Linked DNA regions of Methylomagnum ishizawai. The protein of the gene in region 2 interacts with the protein of the main gene of each other region in a pairwise test. Links are inferred from orthologs where the notes say so. Each region holds a gene or a part of one and is shown on either strand. Other genes may lie near its edges.

Evidence for each region. The genes of interacting proteins can lie anywhere in the genome.
Region 1: the proteins of ligA (region 2) and leuS interact in binary tests that used the Escherichia coli proteins (3 or more experiments, as listed by UniProt). The link is inferred for Methylomagnum ishizawai from one-to-one orthologs.

Annotation. Positions count from the first base shown.
Region 1 is NZ_AP019783.1:4,151,356-4,156,630, reverse strand. What follows is about bases 1,193-4,332. They hold leuS (leucine--tRNA ligase), read right to left. Parts: upstream 3,997-4,332; coding sequence 1,393-3,996; downstream 1,193-1,392. Other genes in these bases: K5658_RS18710 (two-component system sensor histidine kinase NtrB), read left to right, coding at 4,166-4,332; K5658_RS18720 (LPS-assembly lipoprotein LptE), read right to left, coding at 1,193-1,388. In the rest of the region: holA (DNA polymerase III subunit delta), read right to left, coding at 1-867; more of K5658_RS18720, read right to left, coding at 864-1,192; more of K5658_RS18710, read left to right, coding at 4,333-5,275.
Region 2 is NZ_AP019783.1:252,983-258,116, forward strand. The notes cover bases 2,136-5,134. They hold ligA (NAD-dependent DNA ligase LigA), read left to right. Parts: upstream 2,136-2,622; coding sequence 2,623-4,647; downstream 4,648-5,134. Other genes in these bases: K5658_RS01065 (cell division protein ZipA), read left to right, coding at 2,136-2,626; ubiD (4-hydroxy-3-polyprenylbenzoate decarboxylase), read left to right, coding at 4,764-5,134. Outside these bases: K5658_RS01055 (DNA-methyltransferase), read left to right, coding at 1-787; K5658_RS01060 (hypothetical protein), read left to right, coding at 784-1,743; more of K5658_RS01065, read left to right, coding at 1,817-2,135. UniProt on the Escherichia coli protein: DNA ligase that catalyzes the formation of phosphodiester linkages between 5'-phosphoryl and 3'-hydroxyl groups in double-stranded DNA using NAD as a coenzyme and as the energy source for the reaction.

The sequences.
Region 1 (5,275 bases), 3.9 Mb from region 2 along the record:
CAGGGCCAGTCCCAGGGTTTCCTTGCGGTTGTCCCAGACCTTGAGCTTGGCATAGGCCGAGTCCTGGGAAGTTCCGCCCGCGACTTCCCGCAGCAGGGCCGCGACCAGACGGATATCCCGGCCCAGCGCCCACAGCGCCACGGCGGGGGCCACGCCTTCGGCCTTGAGCCCCATCAGCACCCGGTAGGCTTTTCCGGCCTGTCCGCGCAGGACTTCCTCGGCCAGGTCGAACACATCGTAGCGGGCGCTGTTCGCCACCGCCTGGACGATCTGCTCGTCGGTCAGCTTGCCCCGGCCATGCAGGATGTGCAGTTTCTCGATTTCCTGGGCGGCGGCGAGCAGGTTGCCCTCGGTGCGGACGGCGATGAGGCGCAGCCCGGAGTGGTCGGCCAAGAGTCCCCGCGTACTGAGGCGGCGGTCCAGCCAGCGCAGGAGTTTTTCGCCTTCCAACGGCCAGACCTGCATCACCGCGCCGATCTTGTCGATGGCTTGGCACCACTTGGCCTTCTGGTCGGCGGCGGCCAGCTTGGCGGTGCTGACGACCAGGATGGCGTCTTCCGGCGGGCGCTCGGCGTAGCGCAGCAGGGCGGCGCTGGCGTTCTTGTCCGGTTTGGCGGGGATGCGGAGGTCGAGCAAGCGCCGCTCGCCGAACAAGGAAAAGGCGTCGGTGGCCTCCCGCAGCAAGGCCCAATCGAAACCGGCGTCGGCGTAGAACAATTCCCGGTCGGCATAGCCCTGGGCCTTGGCGGCTTGGCGCAGGGCGTCGGCGGCCTCGGTCAATTGCAGGGGCTCGTCGCCGCTCAGGAGGTAGATCGGCAGCAGCTTGCGCTTGAGGTGTTCCTCCAACTGTTCGGGATAGAGTTTCACGTCGGGTTCGCCGTTTTGCGCTGCTGCCGGAGGGTGTAGGACACCTGCCGCAGCAGGGTCCGGGCGGCTTCCTTCTGCATTTCCTGGCGGTACATGTCTTCTTCGTAGCCCTGGCCCAGCGGCGTGGTCTGGTCGTTGAAGTAGTCGCGGCGGATTTCGAGTTCCTGTTGCGGGATCAGGATTTCGCCCTTGGGGCTGCGGACATCGTAGACGACCCGGTAGGTCAGGTCGAAGGTGTTGGCGCGGCCTTGCTGGCTCAGGGTGATGGGGCGGCGGGTGTGGGCGGCCGAGGTGATATGGACGACCGCGCTGGCGAGTCCCGGCGTCGGGGCCAACGCGCCGCCGAGGTTGTTCAGCGTCTGGTTGAAGTCGCCATAGAACGGGTTCTTGTTGGTGATGCCGGAGAGGTAGAGCGTGTTTTCGAGCTTGGTGCCCGGCATTTCGCCGCGCAGGTGCCAGCCGCAAGCGGCCAGCGCCAGGGCGGCGGAGAGCGGAGCGGCGAGGCGGAGCCGTCGTGCCATGGGCCTATACCACGATGTTGACCAGCTTCTTCGGGACCACCACGACCTTCTTGGGCGGCTTGCCCTCGGTGAAGCGCTGGACGTTGGCGTCGGCCAGGGCGGCGGCTTGGATGGCTTCGTTCGGCGCGTCCACCGCCACGGTGATCTTGCCGCGCAGCTTGCCGTTGACCTGGACCACGTATTCGAGGCTGTCCTGGACCAGGGCGGAATCATCCCATTGCGGCCAGGGCGCGGTGGCGATGGTGTCGGCGTGGCCGAGTTCGGCCCACAGATGTTCGGCGATATGCGGCACGATGGGCGCGAGCATCAGCGCCACCAGTTCCAGGGCTTCCTGGCGCAGGGCGCGGCCTTGCGGGCTCGAATCCTCGAATTTGGCGAGCGCGTTCAGGAGTTCCATATTGGCCGCGATGGCGGTGTTGAAGGTGAAACGCCGCCCCATGTCGTCGGTGACTTTGCGCAGGGTTTCGTGGACTTGGCGGCGCAGGGTTTTTTGGCCTTCGTCCAGCGTGGTTTGGTCCAAAGCCGGGGCCGGGCCTTCGTTGACATGGGCCGCGACCTGCCGCCACAAGCGCCGCAAGAAGCGGTACGCGCCTTCCACCCCGGAATCCGACCATTCCAGCGATTGCTCGGGCGGGGCCGCGAACATGGTGAACAGGCGCACGGTGTCCGCGCCGTAGCGCTGGACCAGATGCTCGGGATCGACGCCGTTGTTCTTGGATTTCGACATCTTCTCGGTGCCGCCGACCAGGACGGGAGCGCCGTCGGCTTTCAGCGTGGCCCCGGTGATGCGGCCTTTGTCGTCGGTGCTGACATCGACCTCGGTCGGGCCGACATAGGCTTTCTTGCCGTGTTCTTCACGGTAGAAGGTCGGGGCCACGACCATGCCTTGGGTCAACAGGTTGGCGAAGGGTTCGTCGCATTGCACCAGCCCGGCGTCGCGCAGCAGTTTGTGATAGAAGCGCGAATACAGCAGGTGCAGGATGGCGTGTTCGATGCCGCCGATGTATTGGTCCACCGGCAGCCAATAATTGGCCCGCTCGTCGAGCATGGCCTCGCCATTGTCGGCGCAGGCGTAGCGGGCGAAATACCAGGACGATTCCATGAAGGTGTCGAAGGTGTCGGTTTCGCGCCGGGCGGGTTTGCCGCACTTCGGGCAATCGACGTGGACGAAGGATTCCAGCCGGGCCAGGGGCGAGCCGATGCCGGTAATCTCCACGCCCTTGGGCAGTTCCACCGGCAGTTGGTCGTCCGGGACCGGCACCGTGCCGCAGTCGTCGCAATAGATGACCGGCACCGGGCAGCCCCAATAGCGCTGGCGGGAGACGCCCCAGTCGCGCAGGCGGAAGTTCACTTGCTTCTCGCCCAAGCCTTTGGCCTTGAGGTCGGCGGCGATAGCGTCCACCGCTTCGTTGTAGGCGAGGCCGTCGTAGGGGCCGGAATTGACGCAAACAGCCACGGATTTATCGCCGTACCAATCCTGCCAAGCCTCGACGTTGAATTCCGCGCCGCCGTCCTTGTGCCCGATGACCTGCTGGATCGGCAGGCCGTACTTGTGGGCGAAATGGAAATCGCGCTCGTCGTGGGCCGGGACCGCCATCACCGCGCCTTCGCCGTAGCCCATCAGGACGTAATTGCCGACCCAGACCGGCACGGCTTCGCCCGTGATGGGATGGGTGACATTGATGCCAGTCGCCATGCCCTTCTTCTCCATGGTCGCCATGTCGGCCTCGGCGGTGCCGCTCTGGGCGCATTCCTGGATGAAGGCGGCGAGTTCGGGGTTGTCCTTCGCGGCATGGGTCGCCAAGGGGTGTTCCGGGGCCACGGCGCAGAAGGTCACGCCCATGAGGGTGTCGGCGCGGGTGGTGTAGACCCACAGCAGTTCGTCCTTGCCGTCCAGGGTGTAGGGGAAGGCGAAACGCACGCCATAGCTCTTGCCGATCCAATTGGCCTGCATGGTGCGGACCTGTTCCGGCCAGCCGGTCATGCCATCCAACTCGGCCAGCAGTTCCTCGGCGTAGGCGGTGATCTTCATGAACCACTGCGAGATTTCCTTGCGGACCACGGGGGTGTCGCAGCGCCAGCAGCAGCCCTCGATGACCTGCTCGTTGGCCAGCACGGTGGCGTCGTGCGGGCACCAGTTGACCGGCGAGGTTTTCTTATAGACCAGCCCCTTCTCCAACAGGCGCAGGAAGAACCATTGCTCCCAGCGGTAATACTCCGGCTTGCAGGTGGCGACTTCCCGTTCCCAGTCGTAGCCGAAGCCCAAGCGTTTGAGCTGGTCTTTCATGTAGGCGATGTTGTCCAAGGTCCAATCGCCCGGCGGCACGCCTTTCGCCATGGCGGCGTTCTCGGCGGGCAGGCCGAAGGCGTCCCAGCCCATGGGTTGCAGGACGTTCTTGCCGCGCATCCGTTGGTAGCGCGACATCACATCGCCGATGGTGTAGTTCCTGACGTGGCCCATGTGCAGCCGCCCGCTGGGATAGGGGAACATCGACAGGCAGTAGTATTTTTCTTTGCTGGGGTCTTCCACGGCGCGGAACACGCCTTGCGTTTCCCAGCGCTTCTGGGTGGCTTCTTCGATCTCGGAGGGCTGGTAGGTGTCGTCCATACGTCGGGATTCGGTCGGGGGATGGAAACCGGGAAGCATACTAGAGCCTAGGCGGCGGGGGCAATTCGGTGGAGCCGCGTGGTTTCATGCCGCGCCGCCGCCAACGCCACGGTCCGCCGGTCTATGATTGATGCCATCGCCTTGGGCTTCCTTGAACGGAGAGCGCACCATGTCCCAAACCCTCCTCTCCTGGTTCGCGCGCGGGGATTTCATACCCCATGGCAATTGCTTGATCTGGAGCCGGGGCTTGATCGAACTGCATGTGGTTTCCGACGCCCTGATCGGCCTGGCCTATTATTCGATCCCGTTCGGGTTGGCCTTCTTCGTGCGGCGGCGCACCGATCTGGTCTACCGTTGGATGTTCATCCTGTTCGCCAGCTTCATCCTGGCCTGCGGCACCACCCATTTCTTCGATATCTGGGTGCTGTGGCATCCCGATTACGCCGTGCAGGGCATCTTGAAGGCGGTGACGGCGGCGGTGTCGGTGGGGACCGCCATTTTGTTGTGGCCGGTGCTGCGCCGGGCTTTGTACCTGCCCAGCCCCGCCGAGTTGGCGCGGATCAACGCCCGGCTGGAGCGCGAAATCGCCTGCCACCGCGAAGCCGTCGCCCATCTGGAGGCCGAGGCCGCCGGGCGGCGGGTGTTGGAGGAAAAGCTCAGGCGCAACGAGGCCCGGTTGCGGGCCATCCTCGACACCGCCGTGGAAGGCATCGTCACCATCGACGGCCAGGGGGCGATCGAACTGTGCAATCCCGCCGCCGCCCAGATGTTCGGCTATACGGTCGATGAATTGCTCGGGCGCAACGTCAACCAGCTCATGCCCACGCCGCTACGGGAGGCGCACGACGCCTTGCTCGCCAAGACCCGGATGTCCAGCCCCAACCGCAGCCTTTCCTGCGGGCGCGAATTGTCGGGCTTGCGCAAGGACGGCTCGGTGTTCCCGGTGGAAATCGCCGTCGGCGGTTTCGATGGCGGCGGCCTCCATTTCACCGGCATCCTGCGCGATATCAGCGAGCGCAAGGCTTTGGAGGACCGTCTGCAACAACAGCGGCTCGAATTGCTGCATGTGCATCGCCTCACCGTGGCGGGCGAATTGGCCGCGACCATGGCCCATGAACTCAACCAACCCCTGGGGGCCATCGCCAATTACCTGGGCGGGGCCAAGCTCCGGTTCCACGCCGTGTTCGAGGACCATCCCCGCCTGGCCGAAGCCATCGACGAGACCTTGCGCCTGTCGCAACGCGCCGCCGAGGTGGTGCATGGCATCCGCGATTTGGTC
Region 2 (5,134 bases):
AACGGCCAGTATCGACTTGGTGTTTGCCGACCCGCCCTACAATATCAAAAAGGCCGACTGGGACAGTTTCGATAGCCAAGAGCAGTATATCGAATGGTCCATGCGCTGGATTGGCCAAGCCTCGCGGATACTAAAACCGACCGGCGCTCTATATGTCTGCGGCTTCTCCGAAATCCTCGCCGATTTAAAACACCCAGCTTCCAAATACTTCAAGCATTGCCGTTGGTTGATTTGGCACTACAAAAACAAAGCCAACCTAGGCAACGACTGGGGACGCTCCCATGAAAGCATCCTGCATTTCCGCAAATCAGACCAATTCACGCTGAATATCGACGATGTTCGGGTACCTTATGGGGCACACACCCTGAAATACCCCTCGCATCCACAAGCCGAAACCAGCGCCTACGGCAAAGGCGGCAACAAACCCCGCGAAAACTGGATGCCGCACCCCAAAGGAGCCAAACCCAAGGATGTGATCGATATTCCCACCACTTGCAACGGGATGGGCGAAAAAACCCCGCACCCCACCCAAAAGCCGGAAGAATTATTGCGTAAGTTTGTCCTGGCTTCCTCCAACCAAGGTGATTTAATCATCGATCCATTTTCCGGTTCTGGAACCACGGTCGTGGTCGCGGAGCAATTACAACGCCGTTGGATGGGGTGTGATCTGGATGCCCAATACAATCGATGGGCTATCGAACGCTTGGAAAACGTCCGCCGGATGAGCAAGGAAGAATGGATTTCCCATGACCGGAAAACGGCGGAAAGAAGGGAATCTATTCGATGAATCTTTCTAATTTGGTAGAACACGCCTCCAATAAAAAACACTTCCAATCTATAGCCGGTTATATTGAATTTTGCACTCGATACCTGGAATTCATAGAAACCGGCCTGCAAGCCCGCATTGTTTCTCAGAACGAAAGCCATTACCAATTTTTCCAATATAAGCAGGATGGGCATTTCAACATCACAAGGCCATTAAATTCCTCGTTGATGTATGATGCCGAATCCTTCGCATCGGCTACCGAGCAATTTTTCCATACGATAGAGAAACTAAAAAACCGGGAAACACCGTCAGCCGCGCTTCGGCATAATATAATTTACACTATTTACACAATCCAACAATCCATAGGCGCAACTCTCGACGCATTACCTGCTGGCAAATCGAATCAAGCCAGAAAACTAAACGGCGACCTGTTTGAAAGGCTGATACGGCTATTGATTTTAGATTTGGGAATAGAGTGTGTTTCTGGAACGGTGCGGGTCCCAGTCAAGGACTTCGATGGAACCGAATTATTCAAATCCAATTATCAACATGACCTGCTCATCAGCGAAGCGGGCGAATTGAAAATCATCGGATCGGTCAAAACTTCAAGCAAGGACCGGATCGATAAAATATTTGTCGATAAATTCCTATATAACAAGCTTACCGAAACCAATCTCCCGCACATCGCTATCTTCTTGAACGATGTGCAGCGCAAGAACAGCAAACACGAGAACAAGTACGGCATTAACTCTACATTCTTGCCCGGCCATTTCAAAGCTTATACTTTCAAATTGAACTCCCTGGATGGCGTATATTACTGTGATATCCGACCCAGCATGTTGGAAGACCCTACGCTCTCCAAACATATCAAGACCATAGACCACTTCTTCTATAGCGATTTGCGCCATCTTTTAAACAAGCATGGCGCGGACCTCGATGAAGTTGCTATCGATACGAATCAAGAAGACGATCATTAGCGGTTCCAATCCAACCGATTGAAATCGTGGAACCCTTTTCATAAATAACCAACCTCCCATCCGAGGAAACCCAATGGACAGAGATACTATTCGCATCGTCCTCTTGGTGATCGGCCTCCTGGTGATCGCCGGCATCTATATCTGGGGCCGCCACCGGCAGAAACTGCTGGATTTCCTCCAACGCCGCGGCGAATACGATGAATTGGGCTACGACCCCGGCCAGGAAGCCCCGCCGCCCAAATCCCGTTATCAAGACCCCGACGACGACGAATTCGAAAGCCTGGGCTATAAGGGCCGCAAACCCGCCGCGCCGGAACCCGCCGCCTACGGCCTGGACGACGATCTCGACAACGATCTGTTGGACTTCGGGGAATCCAAGCCCGCCCCCGAGCCACCACCGGCCAAATCCAAACCCGAAGCCGCCGCGAAAACCCCACCGGAACCCAAGAAAACCACCGGCAGCGCCCCGATCCCGGTCTTGATCCAGGTCAGCGTGGTGGCGAGCGGCGGGCGGCGCTATTTCCAGGGCGACGACCTCCGCGACGCGCTGCTCGACCTGGATTTGATCCACGGCAGCATGGGCATCTTCCACCGCTACGACCGCAAGTTCCGGGAAACCCTGTTCAGCGTCGCCAGCCTGGTCGAACCCGGCACCTTCCCGATGGACAACATGGAAGCCTTCGAATGCCCCGGCGTGGTGCTGTTCTTCCAGCCCGACCGGGTATCCAACCCTATCGCGGTGTTCGACGACTTGGTCCGCACCAGCCACAAGCTGGCGAACCGGCTGGGCGGGGCCGAGTGGGATGAAAAACGCCAGCCCCTGACCCAGGACAAAATCGCCCATATGCGCGGCCTGCTGGAAGACGCCTGCGAAGACTCATGAACACCCCCGAATCCGCCCGGCACCGCGCCGCCGAATTGCGCGGACAGATCGAATTCCACAACGAGCGCTATCACAAGTTCGACGCGCCGGTGATTCCAGACGCCGAATTCGACGCCTTGATGCGCGAACTCATCGCGCTGGAACACGACCATCCCGAACTGCGGACCCCCGATTCGCCCACGCAACGGGTGGGTTCGGCCCCGCTCAAGGCGTTCGCGGAAGTCCGCCACGAAGTCCCGATGCTGTCGCTGGACAACGCCTTCACCGACGGGGATGTGGCCGATTTCGAGCGGCGGGCGCAAAAGCCCTTGCACGGGGTGGCGCTGGATTATCTGGTCGAACCCAAGCTGGACGGGCTGGCCGTCAGCCTCATCTATGAAAACGGCCTCCTGGCGCGGGCCGCGACCCGTGGCGACGGCCAGACCGGCGAGGACATCACCCACAATGTCCGCACCATCCGCGCGGTGCCGCTGCGCTTGGCGGGCGCGGGCTGGCCGGCGCGGTTCGAGGCGCGGGGCGAGGTGTTCATGCCCAAGGCCGGTTTCGAGGCACTGAACGAACGGGCGCGGCGGCTGGGCGAAAAAACCTTCGCCAACCCGCGCAACGCCGCCGCCGGGAGCCTGCGCCAGCTCGACCCCAAGATCACCGCCGCCCGGCCCCTGGCTTTCTTCTGCTATGGCTACGGCGCTTATCCCACCGCCGAACTGCCCGCCACCCAAAGCGAACTGATGGCGCGGTTCAAGTCCTGGGGTTTGCCGGTCAACCCCGAATCGCATGTGGTCCAGGGCAGCGCGGCCTGCCTCGATTATTACCGCGATCTGCGGGCGCGGCGGGCCGGGCTGGATTACGACATCGACGGCGTGGTCTACAAGATCGACCGGCTGGACCAGCGCGAAACCCTGGGTTTCGTGGCCCGCGCCCCGCGCTGGGCCATCGCCCATAAATTCCCGGCGGAGGAAGCCACCACCCGCGTCACCGCCATCGAGGTGCAAGTCGGACGCACCGGTGCCTTGACCCCGGTGGCGCGGTTGGAGCCGGTGTTCGTCGGCGGCGTCACCGTCACCAACGCCACTTTGCACAATATCGACGAAGTCCGGCGCAAGGATATCCGGGTCGGCGATACCGTGGTGGTGCGGCGGGCGGGCGATGTCATCCCGGAAGTGGTGAAAAGCCTCCCGGAATTACGGGACACCGAAGTCCCGCTGTTCGAGTTGCCCACGCACTGCCCCGTATGTGGCTCGGAGGTGGAAACCGCCGAAGGCGAGGCCATCGCCCGCTGTAGCGGCGGCTTGTATTGCCCGGCCCAGCACAAGGAAGCCATCAAGCATTTCGCCTCGCGCCGGGCCATGGATATCGACGGCCTGGGCGACAAGCTGGTGGACCAAATCCTCGACAAGGGTCTCATCAAAACCGTGGCCGACCTCTACCGGCTCCAGGTCGATGAACTGGCCGGTTTGGAGCGCATGGGCCGCAAATCGGCGGAAAACCTGGTCGCCGCGCTCGACAAGAGCAAACACACCAGCTTGCCGCGCTTCCTCTACGCCTTGGGAATACGCGAGGTGGGCGAAGTCACCGCCCAGACCTTGGCCGCGCATTTCCGCGAACTCCCCGCCATCCAAGCCGCCGACGAGGAAACCCTGCAAACCGTGCCCGACGTGGGTCCGTCGGTCGCCCACCATATCCACACCTTCTTCCGCCAACCCCATAACCTGGAAGTGGTCGCGGCGCTGCTGGCGGCGGGAATAGACTGGGAACCGATGCCCGAGTTGCCGCCCGCCGCCGAATTGCCGCTCAAGGGCCAAACCTTCGTCGTCACCGGCACGCTGGAATCCCTATCCCGCGAGGAAGCCAAGGCCAGGCTGCAAGCCCTGGGCGGCAAGGTCGCGGGGAGCGTCTCCAAAAATACCCGCGCCGTCATCGCCGGGGCCGATCCCGGCTCGAAGCTGGCCAAGGCGCGGGAATTGGGCGTCGAGGTCTTGGACGAGGCGGGGTTCCTGGCTTTGTTGGATGGCGCGGCCTGAACCCGCCACCGGAAATACCTTCCACAGGCCGCCCTCAGCGGCCTTTTTCATGCCCGGACCCCAGCGCCGCGACGGCGCGTTAGAATGCCCCATCCCGTCCAGCCATCATCGACGCCATGAAATACCACGACCTCCGCGACTTCATCCTAGCCCTGGAAGCCCAAGGCGAACTCAAGCGCATCCGCCTGGAAGCCGACCCCTACCTCGAAATCACCGAAATCTGCGACCGCACCTTGAAAGCGGGCGGCCCCGCGCTCTTGTTCGAGCAACCCAAGGGCAGCCAACACCGCCTGCTCGGCAACCTGTTCGGGACACCGCGCCGGGTGGCCCTGGGGATGGGCCAGGAATCGGTGGACGCCCTGCGCGAGGTCGGCAGGCTGCTGGCCTTCCTCAAGGAACCCGACCCGCCCAAGGGTTTCCGCGACATGTTCGACAAGCTGCCGCTGTTCAAGCAGGTATTGAACATGCCGGCCAAGCTGGTGAAACA